2 regions of the Paenibacillus sp. FSL R5-0527 genome follow, and region 1 is predicted to be linked to the other one. Evidence: riboswitches for the same ligand, from Rfam matches in the RefSeq annotation. Region 1 holds a riboswitch; the other holds the start of a gene.

Region 1 (11,890 bases):
ATGAGTTTATGAAAACCCATAAAAAAGTAAAAAATGGTTAGCCGCTTGCGGCTTCGAAGGGGATCCCGGGGGATCTCCTTCTTTTGCTGTTTGGTATCCTAGAATGTACGTTGAAGGAAACCAGGCTGCCCTTGGAAACTGTTGCGAAAGACATAAGGGCAGGAAATGTCGTTATTTCGGCGATATGCGTCCATCTGAGGGAAATAGAGGACATTTATGTCTTTATTTTCTCGAATCGCCAGTAAATACCGGGAATCTGAACCATTTATGGAAAAATAAAAACATAAAATGCCGCTAAGGGTGACGAACATGGCTGGCTCCGGATCATAAGAACACAAATTGGCGCTATTTTGGAGGCCATCCGGCTTGTCTTCGTCGTTCCAGCAGCCGGCTGTCTAGCGCCGAATTCTAGATTGAGCCATAAATTGCCGCTGCTTTAGGCGACAGGGTTCCCACACTTAATGGATGGGCCTCTGCATAACCTCCGTTCTCTGGCGGTTTTTGTTGTGGTATCATGGAAGATGGCAAGTTCCGATAGAACGGCTGACCTATATGCGAGACTTATATGCGATATCTATATGTGAGACCTATATTCGAGATCTATATGCGGCTCGAAGCGAGTGGGAGGAGTACCAATGCCAATTTACACGCGTACCGGAGACCAAGGGCAAACCTCGGTCATCGGGGGCAGAGTGGACAAAGATGACGACCGGATTGAAGCTTACGGAACGATCGATGAACTGAACAGCTTTGTCGGGGTAGCGGCGAGTTTGGCTGGACCGGAGCTGTTTTCCGATTTGCGGGAACAACTGGTGGAGATTCAGCAGGAACTGTTCGACTGCGGTTCGGATCTGGCTTATGTCAAGCTGTCCGAAAGCCGCTATAAAGTGGGGGCGCAGCTGGCGGAACGGCTGGAAACGTGGATCGACCGGTACGAAGCGGAAAATCCGCCGCTGGAAAGGTTCATCCTTCCGGGCGGAACCGAATTGGCTTCGGCCTTGCATGTTTGCCGTACCGTCTGCCGCCGGGCGGAACGACGCGCGGTCACCTTAAGCCGCCACACGGAAGTGAATCCGCATGTGTTAACCTACTTAAACCGGCTGTCCGATTATTTCTTCGCGGCGGCCCGCACCGCCAATGCCCGGCAGCACGTTTCCGACATCGAATACGCGCGCGGCAGGAAGGTGTTCGGCAACAAGTCATGACCGAATATTACGATCCGATCACCTATCATGTCACCGAACGCGAGGACGGCTGGCAGATCAAAAGCGTGCTGCAGCGCCGGCTGGGCGTATCCCGCAAACTGCTGTCCAAAATCAAGCTGACCGAGCGCGGGGTGCAGCTTAACGGCGAAAGAGTTTACATCAGCGTGCCGGTCAAAGCCGGCGATACGGTTTCAATCACACTGGAAAAAGAAACGTCAGAGGATATTTTGCCGGAGCCGCTGCCTCTTGACATCGTTTATGAAGATAAGGCATTGCTTGTGGTGAACAAGGCGGCCGGCGTGATCGTGCACCCGACGCATGGCCATTATACCGGTACGCTGGCTAACGGTGTTGTGCATTACTGGCGGGAAAAAGGCGAAAAATTCCGGTTCCGCCCGGTGCACCGGCTGGATCAGGAAACAAGCGGACTGCTGGCGATTGCCAAAAATGCCTACGTGCACCAGCATATCTCCGAGCAGTTGATCGCCGGGCAGGTGACGAAGAAATACACTGCGCTTGTGCACGGATGGCCGGCGGAGCCGGAGGGGATGATCGACGGGCCGATCGACCGCGATCCGGCCGAGCCGCACCGGCGGATCGTCACGGAGAGCGGTTATCCGGCGCAAACCTATTACAAGGTGCTTGATGGCCGGAAGGCGGGCTCATTGGTGGAGCTCCGGCTCGGGACGGGGCGGACGCATCAAATCCGCGTCCACATGACCTCGATCGGCCATCCGCTGATCGGCGACAAATTTTATCGGATGCCGGGGTTGGGCTTGCTCGGACCAGAGGAGCGGGAGGCCGTGCTTTGGTGGGACGAAGCCATCGGCCGGCAGGCGCTGCACGCCTCGGAACTGGGCTTTGTTCATCCGCTTACGGGCGAGCCGCTCCATTTCACGCTGCCGCTGCCTGCGGATATGCAGGCGCTGTACGATCTTTTGCGAAACGGAAGGGGAAGTTCAATATGAGCAAATTATTGGTTTATCAATATCCGCCATGCGGCACATGCCGCAAAGCGATTAAATGGCTGGAGTCCAAAGGCCACGAGCTTGACTTGCGGCACATCAAGGAGAGTCCGCCAAACGAGGCCGAGCTGTCCGCGTTGGTGGAACAGAGCGGTTTGGAATTGAAGAAGTTTTTTAATACGAGCGGCGAGGTTTATAAAGAATTGGGGCTTAAGGACAAGCTGTCCGGCATGTCCAGGGAAGAGCAGATAACGCTGCTGTCTTCGAACGGCATGCTGATAAAGCGGCCGATCGTCACGGACGGAAAAACGGTCACGGTCGGGTACAAGGAAGAACAATACGAGCAGGTATGGGGCAAATAGCTCCATGCTTTTGAGGAAGGCGGTTTATATTTTTCATGAGCGAACATAAAATTCTTGTGGTTGACGGTATGGCCTTGCTTTTTAGAGCCTACTTTGCTCAGTCCTACAGTGCCAGACGTCTGGCGGACGGTACCCCGACCAATGCGATTTACGGATTCCTGCAATATTTGTTCGACGCGGTCAATACGTTTAGCCCTACGCACGTCCTATGCTGTTGGGATATGGGCAGCAAAACGTTCCGAAATGAGCTTCACGCGGATTATAAAGCGAATCGTCCCGAGGCTCCGGAAGACCTGGTGCCGCAGTTTTCTTTGGTCAAAGACATTGTAGCGGCGCTCGGCATCCCCAATATCGGACTCGAAGGATACGAAGCGGATGACTGCATCGGCACGGTTTCCAACCGGTTAAGCGGGTTCGGTCATGTTTATGTTCTTACCGGCGATCAGGATATGCTTCAGCTGGTGTCGGAACGCATTCATGTCGTAATCATGAAAAAGGGCAGATCCAATTATGCGGTGTACGACTTGGATTTCTTAAAAGAGGACAAGGGAATTCAGCCGTTCCAGGTGGTCGAGATGAAAGGCCTTACCGGCGACACCAGCGACAACTATCCCGGAGTGAAGGGGATCGGCGAAAAGACGGCGTTAAAGCTGCTGGCCGAATACGAATCCATCGATGGGATTTTGGACAATTTGGAGCATTTGCCGAAGAGCGTTAAAGCCAAAATCGAGGCGGATTTGGACAACCTCCACTTGTCCAGAACGCTCGCCCGGATTAATGTCGAGGTGCCGATCGAATGCTCGCTGGAAGAATGCTTGTGGACGGTGAACCCGGACGATGCGGCGGACTTGTTTGAAAAATACCGGTTTACTTCTTTGTTGAAAATGATTGGTTAGAATCGAAGAGAAACGCTTGTAAGCCATTCCGGCATACGGGATGGCTTCTTTGACATATCAGAAAGTATAATTCCGAGGGAGGAGAAGAGGAAGCAGGGCGCTAAGGGACACCAGAGCCGTTATCTGAGGAAATCGAAGGGTATGCAAAATGTAAACAGATGAATTTATTTATCTCAAATCGTCTTGGATGAACTGGTTTAGAGCGAAACGTTAGACCCTCCTACGCGTCCAAGGTATGGGATTGCGCGGGCAAAGGACCTCGCCAGAGGCGAGGTTTTTCTAACATTCGATAAATGAAAATATCACAGACGTATACTGGGCATCTTCAGTGAGTTCATTATTCTCACTTCAACGAAGGCAGGTTGATAGTAGGGGAAAGTGGGCTTAAATACCGCACTAATGGTAGGAAGCGATAATGCTCCCCTGAGTCATCACTGGCATTTGAGCTCACGCCAGAAATCTAACGGTTGTATCAGGCGCTATTTTGCCAAAAAAGCCCCTTTCTAAATTTTAAAGGTTGTGAGCGTTGTTATCTGCTCTAATCTGAGCCCCAATCGCCGGGTTTTAGCTAAATAAGCGCCATGGCAACCGTTAGAATTTGAAAACGGCGATATTGGAGCAAATAGCGGCTGTGGCAACCGTTAGAATGTGGTGGCGAGAAATTGTATCTTGTCGGATTTAATGCAGGCGCTAGTGCTGAGTCATCCCTATCCATTAAGATTAGCCATCTTCCAATACAAGAAGTTCGCTCAAGCTGATGTTTAAAGTCTTACAAATCACATCAAAGGTGCTGAGATGTACCCTGTCAACTTCTTTGGAACAAAGATGGCTTATGGTATTTGGTCTTAGTCCTGTTAGTCTTGCTAATTCACGCTGAGACATATTGCGTTCAGCTAGAATCTCTTTGAGTTTTACGACAACTGGCAAAATGCCACCAACTTCCGAGTAGAGTTTATCACATAAATTATACGCGTTCTTGTCCGTTATGAAAACATGATTGACTGTATCGCCTAATCGATATACAATAAAATTGTATCCATTAGGCGATACAAAATTCAAGTTAAATATGGAGGTGAGATATCGCAAAAAAACTTGAGCGCCCTTTTTCGGAAAATCCGAAAGAAATCCGCCTTACAAGTACGGCTTACGAAAAATGAGACTGTAAAGCGTAAGATTGAGAAGTTGGATGATCATGAGTAAAAAGGAAGCGGCGCCTCCTCCCAAAAGAAATCGCCACTTCCTCCCCGCAACTGCCTGAAAGGCAGACTGCACATTTAATCTATCATGTGTAAGTCTTTCTTTCAAGGCGTTGCCATCCATACGAAAGGAAGATGAAAATGAAAAGCATGCTGGAAGCATTGTATTGTGGTGAATTTCGCCCGGAAGAGAAGATCGTCCCGAGAGATCCCGAGTTCCGTAGAATAAGAAGAGAGATATCCGAAGCCAAAGGAATGTGGAAAGGGAAACTGTCTACCGATAATTTCAACCAACTTGAAGCGCTGCTCGATTTGCACAGACAGACCGAGTCGATGCAGGCTACATCTTCTTTCGTAAACGGGTTTCAGCTTGGGGCATTAATGATGATGGAAATATACGCGGCTAAGGAAGAATTTCTTTTTGGTTTAAAGTGAATTTTCGGTAACATAAATTTGAAATTTTATGCAATTTACTTCCAACGGACATTTCCGGTCGGACCAGACTATAAAGCGGCAGGAAGCTGCGGTTCTGACCGGAAATTGGTTCATTCGTTTGAGTTAAGAATCGTTTGGCTTTTGTAAAGACGAAACCTTTGTGGCATCAGTCCGTGAAATAAGCGTCGCCAACCACCTGATACAGAAACGTGCGCATTTCTTCGGCTTCTTCTTCGTCCAGGCCGTAGACGTGTTCAAGGTAGCCTTCCTCTTCCAAATCATCCGTACCTAAGATGGCGGTTTTGCCGGATTGCAAATCCGTGACCAGCTTTTTGCCGTAAAAGCGGTTCGTCGTTGTGACGGCGAGATCGAACCGCCGCAGCGAGCCTCCGATAAATGTGACGAAACGGGTCGAGGTATCCTCAGTGCTGTCGGAGAGAAAGTCCAAATCTTTATGCGGGTTCGGTTGGCTCATCATTTATGCCTCCTATGGGTGTAGTTACATCTCTTTTTGGTTAATTATACAGGAAAAGCCGGACTGTTGGAAAAAGGATTAATTTTATATTGACAGCGTTATCTATTGACACTCTCGCCAAACATGGTATGATTAGGAATAACAGTATACGTCTGGAGGAAGCACCTCTCTTGCGATGACCGCAGGAGGGGTGCTTTTTTGCGTTCTGCCATAAACAGGCGGATTCCTCTGCGTAGCTGAAGTTAAAGGAGGAGAAAGCTTATGCGGATCGTGTTTTTGAACAGTTTGGAGAAGAAAAGAAACGGTGCGTTGATGACCGAGGCCCAGGTCTGGATCGGCGAAGAGGAAGGGCAATGGCGGATGGGCTGGAACGAATTGACCGCGGACGGGGAGAAGGAGCATTTATGGTACGAGGGGGCTTCCTGGTCGGAAATGCTTCACGTTTACCGCCATCGTCTGGCGGTCAAGCTGGGGGAGGGATTTCGCCCCGTCATGGAGGGAATCTGGGATGAGAAAGAGCAGCTGAGAGGGCGGGGAATGGCGGCTCAGAAATTGATTTGTTACAGCGAGTTGAATGCAAACGAGCCTATGTACAACGAGCTTTGCGCATGGCGGAGAAAGAAGGCCGCCGCCGACCGGAAAGCGCCCTATCTCATCGCGAGCAATCGGCTGCTGCGCATGATCAGCACATTTTTGCCGCATACGGCCGAGGAACTGCTGCAGCTTCCGGGCGTAGGCGAGAATAAAGCCGCCGAGTTCGGCGCCGAGGTGCTGGATATTACGCAGAAGGCGGAACGAACCCGCGATTTTCCGCTGGATTGGGTGGAGCGGGAGATCGATGATGAGACGTTCCGGTCCTGGCTGTATAAGCAAAAGGAGGTCAAATTCCGCGCGGAGATGGAAAAATTCAGCGTTCGCCGTTCGTTGCTTGAATCCCTGGCCGCAGGTTCAAGCTTAAGCGACATGTGTTCCCGGGCCGGCATCGAGCGGAGGGAGGCGCTGGAGCTGCTTGAATTGTTGGAAAAGGAAGGGTATGATACCGATTCGCTGGTGGATGCCGAGCTGCAGGAGATGCCCGAAGAGGAGCAAATCGCGGTTTGGCAGGCTTACGAGGAACTGGGGGACGCTTTTCTTAAGCCGGTGCTCCAGAAGGTTTACGGCGCCGAAACACCGGAAGGAGCAAATCTCGATTTGCTCTACGAACGGCTGCGCCTGATCCGCCTCCGTTACCGCCGCCACCACGAAAGCGCCCGCCACGCGGGGTGATTGTCTCCATATAAAAAAGCGCCGAACATGGTTTAACTTCCATGTGGGCGCTTTGACCTTCATACCAAAAGAGCGGTGTAACGGGATGGAGAGAAAATTTGAAGCGGGTAGCGCTTGCCTTGCCGCTTCAGTATTGTCTATATAAGTTGAATTAAAGAAGCGTACAGAATAGGCAAGAGGGTTCAATATTCTAAGGAGTACACATTTTAGAATATTGAACCTAGGTGAAATGATTCTGAAGAAACTCAAAGCTTTCTGGAAGAAAGCTGCTTCGGAAGCATACGCTTGGTCGCCTTTGTGAGCGGATTTCTACAATATTTGAATTTATACAATCATAGAAATCCGGGAACAACAGCGATCGTAAGAACATTTCACCCGTCTGCCCCATCTGTGCAATCATTAATTCAACTTATATAGAATCCTAGCGGCAACAGCGTTCGTAGGCCCAAATATTTCTCGTAATCCCGTTCTTCACCGCTCTGCCCCTAAATCCAATCCCGCTTCCGGAAAATATAAAACATGCCCAAACCAAGCACGAGCATAATGCCCAAAACGATAAAATAGCCGTATTGCGAATGGATCTCCGGCATGTTGTCGAAGTTCATCCCGTAGATGCCGGTGATCAGCGTCAGCGGAATGAAAATCGTCGTAATCGCCGTAAACACGCGCATGATTTCGTTGGCCCGGTTGGCGATGGCGGACTGGTAGGCCTCGCGCAAGTTGCCGACCAGCTCGCGGAACGTATCGAAGTTTTCCGAGATCTTCACGGCGTTTTCATAAATGTCGCTGAAATATTTCTGCAGTTGGTCGTCGATCAGCCGCAGATCTTTTTTATTTAAAATATTGATGACTTCTTTTTGCGGGCCAAGCACCTTTTTGAGCCACAAAATTTCGCTTCGCAGCCCGATGATTTCGTTCAGGTGCGAACGTTTCGTATGCATCAGGATGTCTTCCTCAAGCTTTTCGATCTTGACTTCGATCCGGTCGCCGACAATGAAATAATTGTCCACCACGAGGTCGATCAGCAGATACAGAAAACGGTCGGGTTCGCTTACTTCCTGTTCCCATAAAATCGGCTTGACCGCCCGCAGCTCGTTGATTTTCTGCTTGGTCACGGTAATGATGTAATGCCGTCCCAAAAAGATGTTCAGCGCCCGCAGAAAAATCTCTTCGTCATCATAACGGATGCTGTTCACAACAATAAAATAATGGTTGTCGTAGGTCTCGATTTTCGGACGTTGCTCTTCCTCGGTCAGGCAGTCCTCCACAGCCAAATCATGCAGCGAAAACAGCGGCTGCAGCAGCGCCAGATCGTCCACGTCGGCATCGATCCAATAGAAGCCTTCCTCCGGCGGGGTTGTTGTCAGTTCAACGTCCTCTACAGCGGTAAATACGCCTTCTTTAACATGACGGATTTTCATATGCTTTCACTCCCTTTCCCCTGGGGATGAATCCAGGGTTTGCTCTTGGTTGGAGCATAGGAAAGAGACCGCTGCATTCGGCCGCACCGAAAGAGGCGTTTAGCCAAACACCGGGAAACGGAAGTGCCCATCTTGGTCCTTGAGCACCCAGCTGATCAATTTCCTATGCGATTGTAATTTCCGGGTTGTCCTCTGCGAACTCGGGTCGCCTTCCATTCTCGGTTTCACCTCGCAACTTTTCAAAATTGAAACATTTAGTCCGCTTCAAGGCCGAACAGCCTCTAAGCACTTGTTTAGTATAACGCCGGGATCGGAAATGTTTCAACCCAAAAGTATATTATGCACCGGGACGAAAGCCGTACATGAAAAAACGGTGTGATTTTTCTCCTAAGTTCTTGACGGAAGGCAGCATTTACATTAAAGTGATTTCAAGGAGCAACGCTTCATGAACGAAGCTCCGAACACCAATTAAATACAGCGAAATCTTATCAAGAGCAGGTGGAGGGACTAGCCCGATGAAACCCGGCAACCGGCGATCTTTGATCGCAGCGGTGCTAATTCTTGCAGAACCGATTTCAAGCGATGCTTGGCGGATTCTGAGAGATGAGAGAGGCGCATACTGGAACGTAATGACCTTTCTCCCGCGGAGAGAGGTCTTTCTTGTTATCGCCGACTTTCGAATCGATATGATTTCCGACTAACTTCTAAAGGAGTGAACCCCCTATGCCGATTAAAGTACCGGACCATCTGCCGGCCAAAGAAGTGCTGACCCACGAAAATATTTTCGTGATGGACGAAAGCCGGGCCTACCATCAAGACATCCGCCCATTAAGGATCGCGATCCTGAACCTGATGCCGACCAAAGAAACGACCGAAACGCAAATTTTGCGTCTGCTCGGCAACACGCCGCTGCAGGTTGAAATCGTCCTGCTCCACCCGAGCTCCCATACCTCCAAAAATACTTCGGCCGAGCATTTGGAGATGTTTTACAAGACGTTCGACGAAATCAGATACCGCCGGTTCGACGGCATGATCGTTACGGGCGCTCCGGTGGAGCAGCTGGAATTTGAAGATGTGAATTACTGGGAAGAGCTCAAAGAAATTTTTGAGTGGAGCAAAACCCACGTCACTTCCACCATGCATATTTGTTGGGCTTCCCAGGCCGGTCTTTACTATCATTACGGCGTGCGGAAAATCCCGCTGCCGAAAAAATGCTTCGGCGTGTTCTCCCATACGGTCAACGATCCGCGCGTCAAACTGCTGCGCGGCTTCGACGAAATGTTCCTGGTGCCGCATTCCCGTCATACGGATGTGGAACGCGCCGACATCGAGCGGGTGCCCGAACTGCAGATTTTGGCCGAATCCGAAGAAGCCGGAATTTACCTGGTGGCCAGCCGGGACGGCAAACAGATTTTCGTGACCGGACATTCGGAATACGATCCCGATTCGCTCAAGTGGGAGTATGAACGGGACATAGCCAAAGGAATGGAAGTCGATCCGCCGGTCAACTATTTCCCGAAAGACGATCCGTCCCGTCCGCCGGTTTCGTCCTGGCGCGCCCATGCAAACTTATTATTTTCCAATTGGCTGAACTACTATGTGTATCAAGAAACGCCGTATGATATCGATCAAGCGGCGGAAATTATGTATGAGATCTGAAGTGGAGGGATAACAGATGGGAGAGAACAACAAGCAAGAGTGGCGTATCGAAAGCGTCCTGGCGCAAATCGGTTCCGTGGAGGAACCGGTGACCGGGGCGGTGAATTACCCGATTTATCAGGCGACGGCGTTCCGGCATCCGCGGCTCGGTCAAAGCACAGGCTTCGATTACGCCCGGACCAAAAGCCCGACCCGCAAAGTGCTGGAAGACGCGGCGGCCGTTTTGGAAGCCGGGGATGCGGGGTTTGCCTGTAGCTCCGGCATGGCGGCGCTGCAAACGATATTCACCCTGTTTGCCCAGGGCGATCATCTGATCGTATCGCTCGACCTGTACGGCGGAACTTACCGTCTGTTGGAACGGATCATGTCCAAATACGGCGTGACGGCTTCGTATGTGGACACGAACGATCTGGACGCGCTGGAAAGCGTGCGCAAGCCGAACACCAAAGCGGTGTTTATCGAAACGCCGACCAACCCGCTGATGATGGTGACCGACATCGCGGCCGTCGGCAAATGGGCGCGTACGCACGGCCTGCTGACGATCGTGGACAATACGCTGCTTACGCCGTATTTTCAGCGGCCGCTGGAGCTTGGAGCGGACATCGTGGTGCACAGCGCGACCAAATATTTGGGCGGGCACAACGACGTGCTGGCCGGACTGATCGTCACCAAGGGCAAAGAGCTGTCCGAGGAGGTGGCGTTCCTGCACAATTCCATCGGCGCGGTGCTGAGCCCGTCCGATTCCTATCAGCTGATGCGCGGCATGAAGACGCTGGCCCTGCGCATGGAGCGCCATCAAAGCAACGCCCTGGCGGTCGCCAAATACCTGCAGAGTCATCCGCAGGTGGCCGAAGTGTTTTATCCGGGGCTCGAGGATCATCCGGGATACGAAATTCAGAACAAGCAATCCAGCGGAAATACAGGGATATTCTCCTTTAAAGTGACGGACGCCCGCTACGTGGAGCCGGTGCTTCGCAACCTGCGGCTGATCGCGTTTGCGGAAAGCCTCGGCGGTGTCGAATCGCTAATGACCTATCCCGCCGTGCAGACCCATGCCGACATTCCCGCCGAAATCCGCGAGGCTGTGGGCGTCGACGACCGTCTGCTGCGCTTTTCGGTAGGCATTGAACATGAGGACGATTTGATCGCCGATTTGGGACAGGCTTTGGAGGCGGCGCGGATCGAAGTCGAAGGGGGACAAAAACATGAGTAAACAGGAGCATAACGAAGCGGCGGCTCAACCCGGGAATTTGGAAAAAAAATTCGACACGAAGCTGATCCATTTCGGCAGCGAGGTCGACAGCGCGACGGGCGCATCCAGCGTGCCGATTTATCAGGCTTCGACGTTTCATCATCATGATATTTTTAATCCTCCGCAGCATGATTACAGCCGCTCGGGCAACCCGACGCGGCAGGCGCTGGAGGATTATATCGCGCTGCTGGAGGGCGGCGTGCAAGGCTTCGCCTTCTCCAGCGGAATGGCGGCGATCTCCACGACGTTTATGCTGCTGTCCGCCGGCGATCATATCATTGTGACGGAGGATGTGTACGGCGGTACATACCGGCTGCTGTCGAACATTTTAAGCCGGATGAACATCGAAACGACCTTCGTCGACATGACCCGGCCGGACGAGGTGAAAGCGGCTCTCAAGCCCAACACCAAAGCGGTATATATGGAAACGCCGTCGAATCCGACGCTGAAAATCACCGATATCGCCGAAATTTCCGTCTGGGCCCGCGAGCATGATTTGATCAGCATCGTCGACAACACGTTCATGACCCCGTATTACCAGCGGCCGATTGAACTGGGAACCGATATCGTGCTGCACAGCGCGACCAAGTTCCTGGGCGGCCACAGCGACGTGCTGGCCGGTTTGGCGGTGGCCCGCACCGAGGAATTGGCGAAGCGGCTTAAATTCCTGCAAAACGGCATGGGCACCGTGCTTGGCGCGTCGGATTCCTGGCTGCTCATGCGGGGCATGAAAACGCTTGGCGCCCGCATGGCCCACA
Region 2 (11,890 bases), 3.8 Mb from region 1:
GCGAACAATGCTTATTTCATGCTGCTCACCTTGGCCACGGCCGGCATTCCCAGCACGTTAAGCAAAATGGTTTCCGAACGCCACGCCTTAAACCGGCCAGAGGAGGCCCGCCGCGTGTATCACGCCGCGCTGATCTTTGCCGCAGCCGCCGGCGTCATCATGTTTGCGCTGCTGTTTGCTATGGCGCCTTATTATGCGCAAGCTTCCGGTGTTCCTGAGTCGGTGGTGGCGATTCGGGCGCTTGCCCCGGCGCTGCTGCTGTTTCCGCTGATCGCCATCATCCGCGGTTATTTGCAGGGGCGGAACATTATGATCGCCGGCGGCATCTCTCAAGTCATTGAGCAAATCGTTCGTGTGACGACAGGCATTGTTCTGGCGTTTATGCTATACAACTGGGGGTTTTCCGGAAAGGATATCGCCGCAGGGGCGACCTTCGGCGCGGTGCTTGGCGGCGTGGCCGCTTTGATCGTTATGCTGTATTTCAGCGTAAAAATGCTGCGGCAGGACCGGACCGAACGGGCACAGGATGCCAAACCGGAAGAAAAGCTGCCGTTTAAGCGGATTTATGCGGAAATTTTCAAATTGTCGATCCCGATCGTGTTGACTTCGCTGGCGGTTTCGGCCGTCAATTTTATCGATAGCTCAATTGTGGAGCCGTTGTTAAGAGGCCAAATCGGTTCTGAACAAGCCACCTATATCCTGGGGATATTGGGTACCCGGGCGCAAATGATCGCCGGCATTCCGCCGATTTTGGCCATTGCGCTTAGCCAATCGCTGGTGCCGATTATTTCCGCGGCCTACGCCCGGAAAGACCAGGAGCATTTGCAGCGCCAGGTTACACTGGCGATGCGGATTTCGGTGCTGACCGGCATGCCGATCATCGTCGCGCTCGGTTCAGCGGCTTATTCCGTGAACGGCTTGCTGTTCAGTACGCGGGACGGCAGCGGTATCGTGGCCTTGCTGACGTTTATGACGATTTTTCAAATTACGATGATGACCAGCAACTCGATCCTGCTCGGCGTGGGCAAAGCGAACCAGTCGATGATTCACGTCGCGATCGGGGTTGCCTTGAAGCTGGCGGCCAGCTATATCCTCGCGCAGTTTTGGGGAATTTACGGCATCGTTACGGCGACAGGACTATGTTTCCTGGTCATTACACTGCTCAATGTACGGGCGATGAAGCGGATCGTTCCGTTCTCGCTGATGGGCGGCCGTTGGCCGGGTTTTCTGGCGACGGTGGCTGTGCTGTCCGGCGTGGGCTACGGCCTGAATCAGGCCGGCATCCAAATGGAGGCGCTGATGCCGGCGCGGATCGCCTTCTTCCTGACCTGCTGCATCGTCGGAGCGGCTGTGGTCGCTTTGTACCCGGTCATGCTGATCCTGCTGCGGGTGGTCCGCAAGGACGAACTGGCCGGTTATCCGAAGCCGCTGCGGAAACTGCTGTCCCCGCTCATGCGCCTACAGCGCGGCGGCGAAACCGCCGTGGGGAAATAAGTAGTGGCGGCGGGCAGGGTTCGGGCGCTGTTAACGCGCCTTTTCCAGGTGCGCGTTCCCGTGCTGCAGGGGGGATGGTTAGACCGTGTGCTGCCTTTGGACAAACTTTTTACCACCTGGCGGTGCGAGGCAGCATTGAACGCGGCCGCGCTGGAACGGACCGACCTGCGGCCGCATTGCTGACCTGCGGCCGAACCCGGGCGCCTCGCCAGCCGAACCTGGGCGTCCCGCTAGCCGAACCTCGTCTTGCTAGCCGAACCTTGTCCTGCTAGCCGAACCTGGGCGTCCCGCTAGCCGAACCTCGTCCTGCTAGCCGAACCTCGTCCCGCTAGCGGTAAAAAAGGGCGCTATTGATAGAGTTTTGCGTATTAACAGGAAGTTAGCGGAATTTTTGGGCGTTATTTTTGTGGGATTGGCTATGAAAGGACCTGTTTAACAGGCGGCCCCTCAAATAACGCCTTTTTATTCCGCTATTTCCTTATGGGGGTAAATGTTGGCGGAATAAGACCATAATTTACCGCTATTTAATAGCGAATTATTTGGACTTAAGCGTGTTAGTGTGGAACCTGCGACTTTTGTGATCTCGAGCGTCTTGGTGTGCAACCTGCGACTATGGTGTACTCGAACGTGTTGGTGTACGGCCTGCGACTATGGTGATTTCGGGCAACTGGGCAGGTGTAAATCACCTATGTCGCGTTTAGGAGCCATGCCCGATAGTTTTGTTCACGATAGTTTTGTTTACGATAGAAGTGTTGCGCGCAGTTGGGAGTTTTGTCCATCTTAACGAGCCGCGCCGGCTTTTAGGAGTCGCCCAGCGCATCGTGGAGCAGCGCCGTTTCGAGGATGCCGCTGCGGTGCTCGCGGCTGATGTCGCACAGGAACGGCCGCTTCGGCGCGCTGATGCCGTTCAGCGCGCTGTGGTCCTTGAGCCAATCCTCCCGGGATATTGGCTCATAGGGCGTATCGCCCCAAGCGCTCAGCAGCTTGGGGCTGTAGAGACGCTCGCCCGCCGGCAGCGTCTCGCTTTGAAGAAGCTCTGACCCCTGCCTTGCGGCGGTCAGAGCTTCTTCCTTATTGGCCGTGAACAAGCCCGGCCAATAATCCGCCCGCGAGCCGCTGTGCGGCACGCTTGCGGCGAACCGCTCCGCGCCGCAGCGTACGGCGCGGTAGCCCATCAGCATCGCGTATAGGCTTTTGCCTAACGCGATGCGGGCGGGCAGGCTGCCGAAGTCGGAGACGACGCGCCCCGCAAGGCGGCGCACCTCCCACCCGGCAACCGGCCCCGGCTGCGGCGCGGCGCCTTGCGCTTCCGCAGCGCCGCTCCCCGCGCCGGCGCGTCCAGGCAAAGCCGCGCCTTCCGCACTGTCCCCGCCGGAACAGCGCGCTTGCGGAGCGCCCTCGCCGGCGTTGGAACAGTACGCTGCCGCTCCGCCCTCGCCACCGGCGTCCGTCCCGTATCCCGCGGCGGAAGTATTCGCGCCGGCCCCACCCGACGTGGCCCCACCAGCACCAGAACCCCTCAGAGCGGTGTTTCCGGCTTCTCCGTCGCCTTCGCCTCGGCTGGCTTCGGCCTTCGCTCCGCGTACGGCAGCCGCTCCCTCAGCCGCACCAGCGACCTGCCCCAGGTTTTCTCCGGCGATCTCGCCCTGAACTGTTCCGGCCTCCTTCGCTCCGCGTGCGGCAGCCGCTCCCTCAGCCGCACCAGCGACCTGCCCCAGGTTTTCTCCGGCGATCTCGCCCTGAACTGTTCCGGCCTCCTTCGCTCCGCGTACGGCAGCCGCTCCCTCAGCCGCACCAGCGACCTGCCCCAGGTTTTCTCCGGCGATCTCGCCCTGAACTGTTCCGGCCTCCTTCGCTCCGCGTACGGCAGCCGCTCCCTCAGTCGCTCCAGCATCCGGCTCCAGGCTTTCTTCGGCGATCTCGCCCTGAACTGTTCCGGCCTCCTTCGCTCCGCGAACGGCAGCCGCTCCCTCAGTCGCTCCAGCATCCGGCTCCAGGCTTTCTTCGGCGGTCTCGCACGCAACTGTTCCGGCCTCCTTCGCTCCGCATGCGGCAGCCGCTCCTTCAGCCGCTCCCTCAGCCGCTTCAGCGTCCGGCCCCGGGCCTTCTTCGGCGGTTTCACCCCGAGCTAGTCCGGCCTTCGCTCCGGCAGCGGCGGGCGCAGCCACAGGCCCGCCCTCCTGAGCACCGGAAGCCGTTCCGGCGGTCTCAGCCGCGCCACCATTCCAGCCACCATTCCCTCCTTCTTCCCGTTCCAGCAGCGGAAACACGACTTGATTCAACCCGGCCAGGCTAAACAGATGAAACTTGGTTTTGCCCGTCACGTACTTTTGAAAATACGGATGGCGCACAACCCGCTTTTCGATGTAATTTTGCTCGTTGATGATCAGTCCGACGGTGAGCAAAGCGCTGCCCCGGTCAATCCAAAAACGCTCCCAAAACGGCCGCATAAACCGCGATACATGAAAATACGGAAGCAGATGGAAGTGGCTGGCCCCGCGTTCCCGGCTCTTCATATAAAGCAGCAGTTGGGGGTAAGCGTCCTGGAAAATAAGCGCATTGTTTCTCTCCAAAAACCGGTAGTTCAACCGTATCTCCTCGGCATCGATGATGTCGGCCATGCGGCTGCCGCTTAAATCGGTCATATTCCATCCCGCATTGCGGGATACCATATGGGCGAGGAACGCCCAATGCAATTCGGGATACGCCTCATAGCAGGCCAGGTATGCCGCGGTGCGGGTGATATTGCTGACACCGGCCCGGCTCGTCTCGGCGGCGATCTCCTCGGCCAAAGCCAGATCCTCGGGGCTCCAAAACGGCTTCTCCGCCGGCCGGGAGGTTACGCCGCGCCGCAGCATGTCCTCGATGTCGGCGATGACGGTGCGGGCGGCCGACTCGTTCCAGTCCAAAGCCAGCGCTTCTTCGCGCATCCGTGAGGAATCGGCGAATTGGGCGGTTTTATTTTTGACGAGGCTTTTGACGATCGCGGGCAGCCGGTTGATCAGCTTTTTGGCGCTTTCGGGCAACGCGTTGTGGCGGCGAGGCTGTGAACTCATGGCGGAGGACTCCCTCCCCTTATTTCAAATTTATTCATCCGGTATCCGGACTTCTGACGAAAACGCTGGACTGCGGGCCGCAGCAGCGGCTAAGGATAGTCGGAGTTACTGATCATCCCCATAACCCGCTCCGTTCCTCCACCCCTCATTGGAAAAATCCAATAGATTGACCGACATCGACCGCAATATTGAGCTCTCACCCGCAAAAATCCAATAGAATTCGCTCAAATCTCCGTTTTGCACCCTACCGCGCCTATTCTATTGGAAATATCCAATCAAGCTGCCGCATTTGCTGCCCCATTTCCATTCTATTGGATATTTCCAATCAGAACGTGCTGCCTGACGTGATACACAACCGGGTACCCGACGTGTTGCCTGACGTACTGCCCGACGTGATACACACGAGCGGGTATCCGACCTGACACCCGCTGTGTTGCCTAAAGTGTTACCTAATGTGTTATCCGACATTTTACCTAATGTGTTATCCGACATTTTGCCTGACGTGTTACCCGACCTGGTGCCCAGCGTGGAATCCCGTCACCCGTTTATTTTCGGCTTGATTTAAGCAATTTGACTGGATAAATCCAATGGAATGAGCGAAAATAATCCTAATCCTAATCCTAATCCTAAGCCTAAGCCGAGCGCGTCATGGCGTTAATCTGTTCCGGCGCAGCAGCATAGTCCCATGGAGGTTGGTCGCTTAGTTCAACTATATAGTCATATCGTGTTTCTCCATAGCCATATCGTATTTCGCCTTAGTAATATCGTGTTTCGCCGCTTCCGGCTTCATTACCGGAGCGCCCAGCCAGACAATCGTTATTTACTTGCAAGTATGCCCAAAAAATTGACTTCCACTCCCGGATTTGGTTGACTTAAGGGGAGAGAGGAACAGAAAGGAAGGGAAGCTAAATGAAAAAAGTTACGTCTCCCGGAGAATTTCAGGTCAGCATTCAATCCAGCAGCCTGGTGGTCGCGGTTTTTAAAGCGGACTGGTGCGGAGATTGCAAATTCATAGATCCTTTTATGCCGGAGGTCGAGGAAAAATACGCGGACCGGCTGACCTTCATCGAAGTGGATGTGGATCAGGTCGGCGAGGTGAGCCAGGAGCAAAACATCCTCGGTATTCCGAGCTTTGTGGCCTATACCGACGGACGCGAGCTGGTGCGTTTTGTCAATAAGCTGCGCAAATCGCGCGAGGAGATCGAGCAGTTCCTCGGGCGGGCGCTGGACGTTTACCATACGCTGCATGATACGCCGGAGAGAAGGGATCTGTGAGGAAGTAAAATCGCCTTCAAAACCGCCTTTAAAGCAGCACGCCTGTCGCATACGTGCTCATCAAGCCGCCGCCCCGGCCAGCCGGGGCGGTGGTTTCTTTTTTGTAACTTTTTACACAGGCCGCCTATGAAAGAGGTTGCTTTATCGGTTATAATGAAAAGGATATGTCAACCGAATGAGTATCAATTAGGATCAGAAGGTGTGAACCGTTTGAATACGAAACAATTGAAGTGGCTCAGTTATATTTCTTGCTTTGTGATGTTTCTGGCTACCTTGGGGGGCAGCGTCGTCACCAAAACGGAGTCCGGGCTGGGCTGCGGCAATGAGTGGCCGCTTTGTCACGGCAAATTCGTGCCTGCCCATACGATCGCTTCGCTGATCGAGTATTCGCACCGGGCCGTGAGCGGAGCCGCCGGGCTGTTGTCGCTGGCGGTGTTCGTCGCTTTTTGGCTGTACCGGAAAAACCGCAGGGATCTCCAGCTCTTTTCTCTCCTGGCTTTGATTTTCGTGATGGTGCAGGCGTTCATGGGAGCGATGGCCGTCATCTATCCGACCTCCTCCTACGTAATGGCGCTGCATTTCGGTTTTTCGCTGATCGCTTTCGCCAGCTCAATCATGCTGGTGCTGGGCATCCGCCAGGAGGAACGCAGGCAGGCGGGATTCGCGCCAAAGGCCAGGGTGTCCAAAGCTTTCCGCAACCTGACATGGATCGCAACCGGTTACACCTATATCGTCGTTTATCTCGGCGCCTACGTCAGCCATACCGATTCGGCGGGAGGCTGCAGCGGCTGGCCGTTATGCAACGGACAGCTGATCCCGGGGCTCGCGGGGGGAGAGGGGATCGCTTTTACCCACCGGGTGGCCGCCGGCCTGCTGCTGCTCGTCATCGCCGCGCTTGGACATTTGGCCTTCTGGAAGCATCCCGATCTTCCCGAGATACGCAAGCTGGGGCTGGCCGCGACGCTGCTGGTCATCGTTCAAGTGCTCACCGGGGCGAGCATCGTGTTTACGCTGAACAACTATCATGTCTACTTGTTTACTTCGCTGGCGCACATCATCGTGCTGGCTGCGTTGTTCGGTGTGCTTTGTTACCTTAGCGTCCGCACTTGGCAGCTAAGCGGGAGGAACTCGGCCCTGGCCGATGCGCGCAAAGCGGTATAGGAGGATTGATCAACCATGAGTTATAAGAACTTGCGTCAATGGATCGATGCGCTGAAAAAAGAAAACCAGCTGGCGGTTATCGATGTTCCGGTCGATCCTTATCTGGAGCTGGCGGAAATCCACCGCCGGGTCATTGAGGAAGGCGGTCCGGCGCTGCTGTTCACCAACGTAAAAGGAACCCCGTTCCCGGTGGCGACCAATTTGTTCGGCACGGTGCGCCGCGTGGAAATGGCGTTTGGCACCCGTCCGGAAATGCTGGCGAACCGGCTGGTCGACGCGATACATAAGCTTTTGCCGCCTTCGCCGAAGGCGCTGTGGAATGAGCGGGGATTAATCCGGGAAGTGCTAAAAGTAGGGATGAAAACCGTCACCAAAAGCGATGCCCCGATTTTGGAGGTGTGCCGGACCGAAGCTCCGCTCAAGGATTTGCCGAAGGTGACCAGTTGGCAGGAGGATGGCGGCCCTTTCATCACTTTACCGCTCGTATATACGGAGAACCCGCTGCAGCCTAAGGAGAACAACCTCGGCATGTACCGGATTCAGCTGTACGACGATCAGACGACAGGGGTGCACTGGCAAATTCAAAAAGGCGGCGGATTCCATTACCATGAGGCCGAGAAACGGGGCGAGCCGCTTCCGGTTTCGGTGTTTCTGGGCGGCCCGCCGGCGATGATCGCTTCGGCGATTTCCCCGGTGCCCGAGCATTTGTCGGAGCTGCTGGTCGCCTCGTTTATTCTCGGCGAAAAGCTGCCGATGGTCGACAATCCGCTCGGCGGCCACCGGATTCCGGCGGAATCCGAATTCGCCATCACCGGGCTGGTGCCGCCGCATGAGCGCCGGCTGGAAGGCCCGTTCGGCGATCATTTCGGGTATTATTCCCTGCAGCATGAATTTCCGGTGCTGCACGTAAACCATATGTGGCACCGCAAGGACGCGATTTATCCGGCGACGATCGTCGGCAAGCCGCGACAGGAAGATTATTATTTGGGCGACTTTCTGCAAAAGCTGCTGTCCCCGGCTTTCCCGATCGTCATGCCGGGCGTCCGCTCGCTCTGGACCTATGCGGAAAGCGGATTTCACGCGCTCAGCTCGGCGGTCGTCCGGGAGAGCTATTCCCGCGAAGCGCTTGTCTCGGCGCTGCGGATTTTGGGGGAAGGGCAGCTGTCGCTGACGAAGATTTTGATGCTGACGGACAAGCCGGTGGATCTGGCCGATTTCCGCCTGCTGCTGAAGACGGTGCTGGAGCGCTTCGATCCGCGTACGGACTTGTTTATCCTAAACAATACCTCGCATGATACGCTGGATTATACCGGGCGCAAGCTGAACCACGGCAGCAAGGCGATTCTGATCGGGGTCGGAGACCCGGTGCGCGAGCTGCCGCAGGCTTACGACGAGGGCGAGATTGCCGAGATCGAGCGGATCCGCGTTTTTCATGACGGATGCCTGGTCGTGTCCGGGGCGTCTTACGAGAAGGAGCCTAAGCTTGCGGAACGGCTGCTTGGCCGGCTGCGCGAACGCGGCACGAGCTGGCCGCTGGTCGTCCTGGTCGATGATGCCGACACGGCGACCCGGAACCAGACCGCCTTTTTATGGACGGTGTTTACGCGCTTTAATCCGGCGGACGATATATTTGCCGCGGCCGAGGTGCGCCAGCATCATCTGGCCTATACGCTGCCGCTGGTCGTCGATGCCCGGATGAAGCCGGGGTATCCCGACGAACTGTTTCCGCGGGAAGATATCGTGTCTTTGGTGGATGAGCGCTGGAAATCTTATTTTTCGTGAAACGGGGACTAACGAATGCTGCGAAGCTTACTTGGCGAACCGCCGAGACGAAATGAAGGCCGGCTGGCCGAGACGTTGGGCGCGATGGCGCAAACCGTGAAGCTGCTGCAGAGGGAAATGAAGCGGCATCAGGATCCAACCCATGATTTCCGCAAGCTGGAAGTTTGGATGCACGGCCTGATTACCTCGTTGGACGAGTTGGAACAGTGCCTGTTTGCCGCGGCTTTTTTCCGCAAAAAAGTGCGGACCGGTTTCGTGGACGATATGGGCTCCGACGAACGGGAGAATTACGCGCGGTACGTCTTTTTTTACAAGGACGGGTTTATTCGGGTGTTTTCCTCTCTGGACAAGCTGGGCACGGTGCTGAACGAGCTGTTCGAATTGAACACGTCCAAGGTCAAGACGCATTTTTCCTACTTCACGGTGCTGCGCCAATTTGCTCATCTAAAGGTACATCCCGAGCTGGGCGGCAAGCTGACGGCGATCAAGGAGGAGTACGGCGAGGTGCTGGGGGTGCTGCGGCGCCGGAGGAACACGGAAATCCATTACATGAACTCGGAAATGAAGGACGATCTGTGGCAGCGGCACCAGGCCCTTTACGGGAAGATCGAACTGGAGGATCTCGACCGGCATCTGCGGGATTTGGAGCAGGGTTACCGCATGGTTTGCGAAACCTTTTGGACCGTTTTCGATTATACGAACCGGCGGTGGAAAAAGGTCGCAACAAGCTGACTTCCAATGAGCTATTTTTCCTTTGACAAAATGCGAGAAAGTCTTTATACTCAACAATAGTTTCAGAAAGCGTGAAATAGTTTCAGCCAATTTAATATTTTCTTATCGAGAGAGGCGGAGGGAAAGGCCCGATGAAGCCCAGCAACCGATTCGACCAAGGTGTTTTCGCGGGTACCCGCGAAGCTTGGCGGATGTCATGGTGCTAATTCCTTCAAAACCGATGGCTGCAGTGGCAGATTGGTTTTGGCAGATGAGAAGGCATTGTCTTTACGTAAAGAGAGCCCTTTGATTCTGTCAGGGGCTCTTTATTTATATAAGTGCGTGTTCAAAAAGTCGGGTTTTCAGGACCGAAGCGTATGCTTCCGAAGTGCGTTTTTTCAAAACGCTTGAGTTGGATGAAGCCAGGGACTGAGTAGCGGAGCGTAGACAGATCTACGTGAGTCAAATGTTTCCGAAGGAAACATGCTTCGGAAGCATCCGCTTGGAAGGCCCGGCTGAATTCAAGATTCGACGCCCGATCCACTCCCTGAACTACTTCGTCATGGAAAGACGACTTTTTGAACAACCTCTATAAGCGGAAACGGTATGGAAAAGGGGGTTAGGAGCTTGATTGAACTCAAAGGCATCACCAAAATTTACAGCGGCAAAAAAACGTCGACCACCGCGTTGTCGGGCCTCAATATGAGCGTGCAAAAAGGGGAAATCTTCGGCGTCATCGGCCACTCGGGCGCCGGCAAAAGCACGCTGATCCGCTGCATCAATTTGCTGGAACGTCCGACGCAAGGCGAGGTATGGGTCGGCGGCGTAGAGCTGACGAAGCTGGGCAAACGCGAGTTGCAGCAGCAGCGGCGCAAAATCGGCATGATTTTTCAGCATTTTAACCTGCTGTCGTCGGCTACCGTTTATGATAACATCGCTTTTCCACTGACGCTGATCGGAACGCCGAAGGCGGTCATTGCGGAAAAGGTGAACAGCTTGCTAACATTGGTCGGTCTGGAAGAGCACCGCCATAAATATCCGGCGCAGCTGTCCGGGGGCCAGAAGCAGCGGGTCGGCATCGCCCGGGCGCTGGCGAGCGACCCCGATGTCCTGCTTTGCGACGAAGCGACCTCGGCGCTCGATCCGCAAACGACGGATTCGATTTTAAAGCTGCTGCTGGACATCAATAAGAAGTTCCATTTAACGATTTTGCTCATTACGCACGAGATGCACGTCATTCAAAGCATCTGCGACCGGGTGGCGGTCATTCATGAGGGCGGCATCGTCGAGGAAGGGCCGGTGACCGAGGTGTTCCTGAAGCCGAAGCATCCGGTCACGCGCGAGTTTATTCACCGGGACGCCGCCGGGGAGGAAGGTGTCAAGCTGGGTGCTTCAGTGCCGCGTCCGGAATGGTCCCGGCTGGTGAAAATTACGTTCCTCGGGGCGAAGACGTATGAGTCGGTATTGTCCCAGGTCGTCCGGGAGACCGGCGTGAATTTCGCCATCCTGCAGGGGACGATCTCGACGATCAAGGAAGTGCCGTACGGGCAGCTTACCGTTTCGTTTGAAGGCGCGGACGCCGATGTCGACCGGACGCTGGCGCTCTTAAAAGCGCGGGATCTTGATGTGGAGGTGATCGGATAATGTGGAACGTGGATTTCGCCGGGTTGGATTGGCCCGAAATGGGCACGGCCACGATCGATACGCTGAAGATGCTGGGATATGCCTCCCTGTTCACGTTTTTGATCGGGCTTCCGCTTGGGGTGCTGCTGTTTACCTGTTCCCGTTCGTCGTCCGCAGTGCTCGCTTGGATTTACCGGATTGTCTCGTTTATCGTTAATATCCTGCGCTCGGTGCCGTTTATCATTTTGATCGTCGCTTTGATTCCGGTGACCCGGGCGATCATGGGCGTTTCGACCGGCGTGGAAGGAACGATTCCGCCGTTGGTCATTGCAGCCGCTCCATTTTTTGCCCGTTTGGTGGAAACGGCGCTGCGCGAAGTTGATCGCGGGGTGATTGAAGCGTCCCAGGCGATGGGCGCCTCGCCCGTTCAAATCATCCGCAAGGTGCTGCTGCCGGAATCGCTGCCCGGCCTGATCGCGGGGATGACAATCACCGTCGTAACGCTCGTGTCCTACACGGCAATGTCGGGCATGGTCGGGGGTGGCGGACTTGGCGACCTGGCCATCCGTTACGGCTACCAACGTTACGAGACGGGAGTCATGCTTGTCTCTGTCGTATTCATGGTTATTCTGGTGCAAGTGTTGCAAATGCTGGGCGACCGGCTGGTTATCTTTTTTACGCGGAAATAAGGAATGACTCAAATAGATATGAATCCTTATTCAAAACACATTTTAAGGGGGAAGAACTGCAATGAAAAAATGGACTTTATCTTTGCTTACATTGGCGCT

Evidence for each region. Region 1 has a riboswitch for S-adenosylmethionine ahead of metA (homoserine O-acetyltransferase MetA). Riboswitches for the same ligand answer to the same signal wherever they lie in the genome.
Region 2: another riboswitch for S-adenosylmethionine. It lies ahead of NYE69_RS29555 (methionine ABC transporter ATP-binding protein); the one in region 1 lies ahead of metA (homoserine O-acetyltransferase MetA).

What each region holds. Positions count from the first base shown of each region.
Region 1 covers NZ_JBBOYI010000001.1:2,737,719-2,749,608, forward strand. The annotation lists gene NYE69_RS12010 (aspartyl-phosphate phosphatase Spo0E family protein) at 1-41, shown strand, start outside; gene NYE69_RS12015 (cob(I)yrinic acid a,c-diamide adenosyltransferase) at 636-1,205, shown strand; gene NYE69_RS12020 (RluA family pseudouridine synthase) at 1,202-2,173, shown strand; gene NYE69_RS12025 (arsenate reductase family protein) at 2,170-2,532, shown strand; gene NYE69_RS12030 (5'-3' exonuclease) at 2,568-3,428, shown strand; gene NYE69_RS12035 (helix-turn-helix domain-containing protein) at 4,149-4,355, opposite strand; gene NYE69_RS12040 (DUF6809 family protein) at 4,766-5,059, shown strand; gene NYE69_RS12045 (DUF3055 domain-containing protein) at 5,226-5,534, opposite strand; gene NYE69_RS12050 (HRDC domain-containing protein) at 5,796-6,800, shown strand; gene corA (magnesium/cobalt transporter CorA) at 7,286-8,221, opposite strand; SAM riboswitch class I at 8,704-8,831, shown strand; gene metA (homoserine O-acetyltransferase MetA) at 8,945-9,880, shown strand; gene NYE69_RS12065 (aminotransferase class I/II-fold pyridoxal phosphate-dependent enzyme) at 9,897-11,093, shown strand; gene NYE69_RS12070 (trans-sulfuration enzyme family protein) at 11,086-11,890, shown strand, end outside.
Region 2 covers NZ_JBBOYI010000001.1:6,567,200-6,579,089, reverse strand. The annotation lists gene NYE69_RS29590 (putative polysaccharide biosynthesis protein) at 1-1,494, shown strand, start outside; gene NYE69_RS33850 (DUF2515 family protein) at 2,295-4,550, opposite strand; gene NYE69_RS29575 (thioredoxin family protein) at 5,460-5,825, shown strand; gene NYE69_RS29570 (COX15/CtaA family protein) at 6,036-6,986, shown strand; gene NYE69_RS29565 (UbiD family decarboxylase) at 7,002-8,768, shown strand; gene NYE69_RS29560 (Cthe_2314 family HEPN domain-containing protein) at 8,784-9,500, shown strand; SAM riboswitch class I at 9,600-9,757, shown strand; gene NYE69_RS29555 (methionine ABC transporter ATP-binding protein) at 10,107-11,123, shown strand; gene NYE69_RS29550 (methionine ABC transporter permease) at 11,123-11,791, shown strand; gene NYE69_RS29545 (MetQ/NlpA family ABC transporter substrate-binding protein) at 11,853-11,890, shown strand, end outside.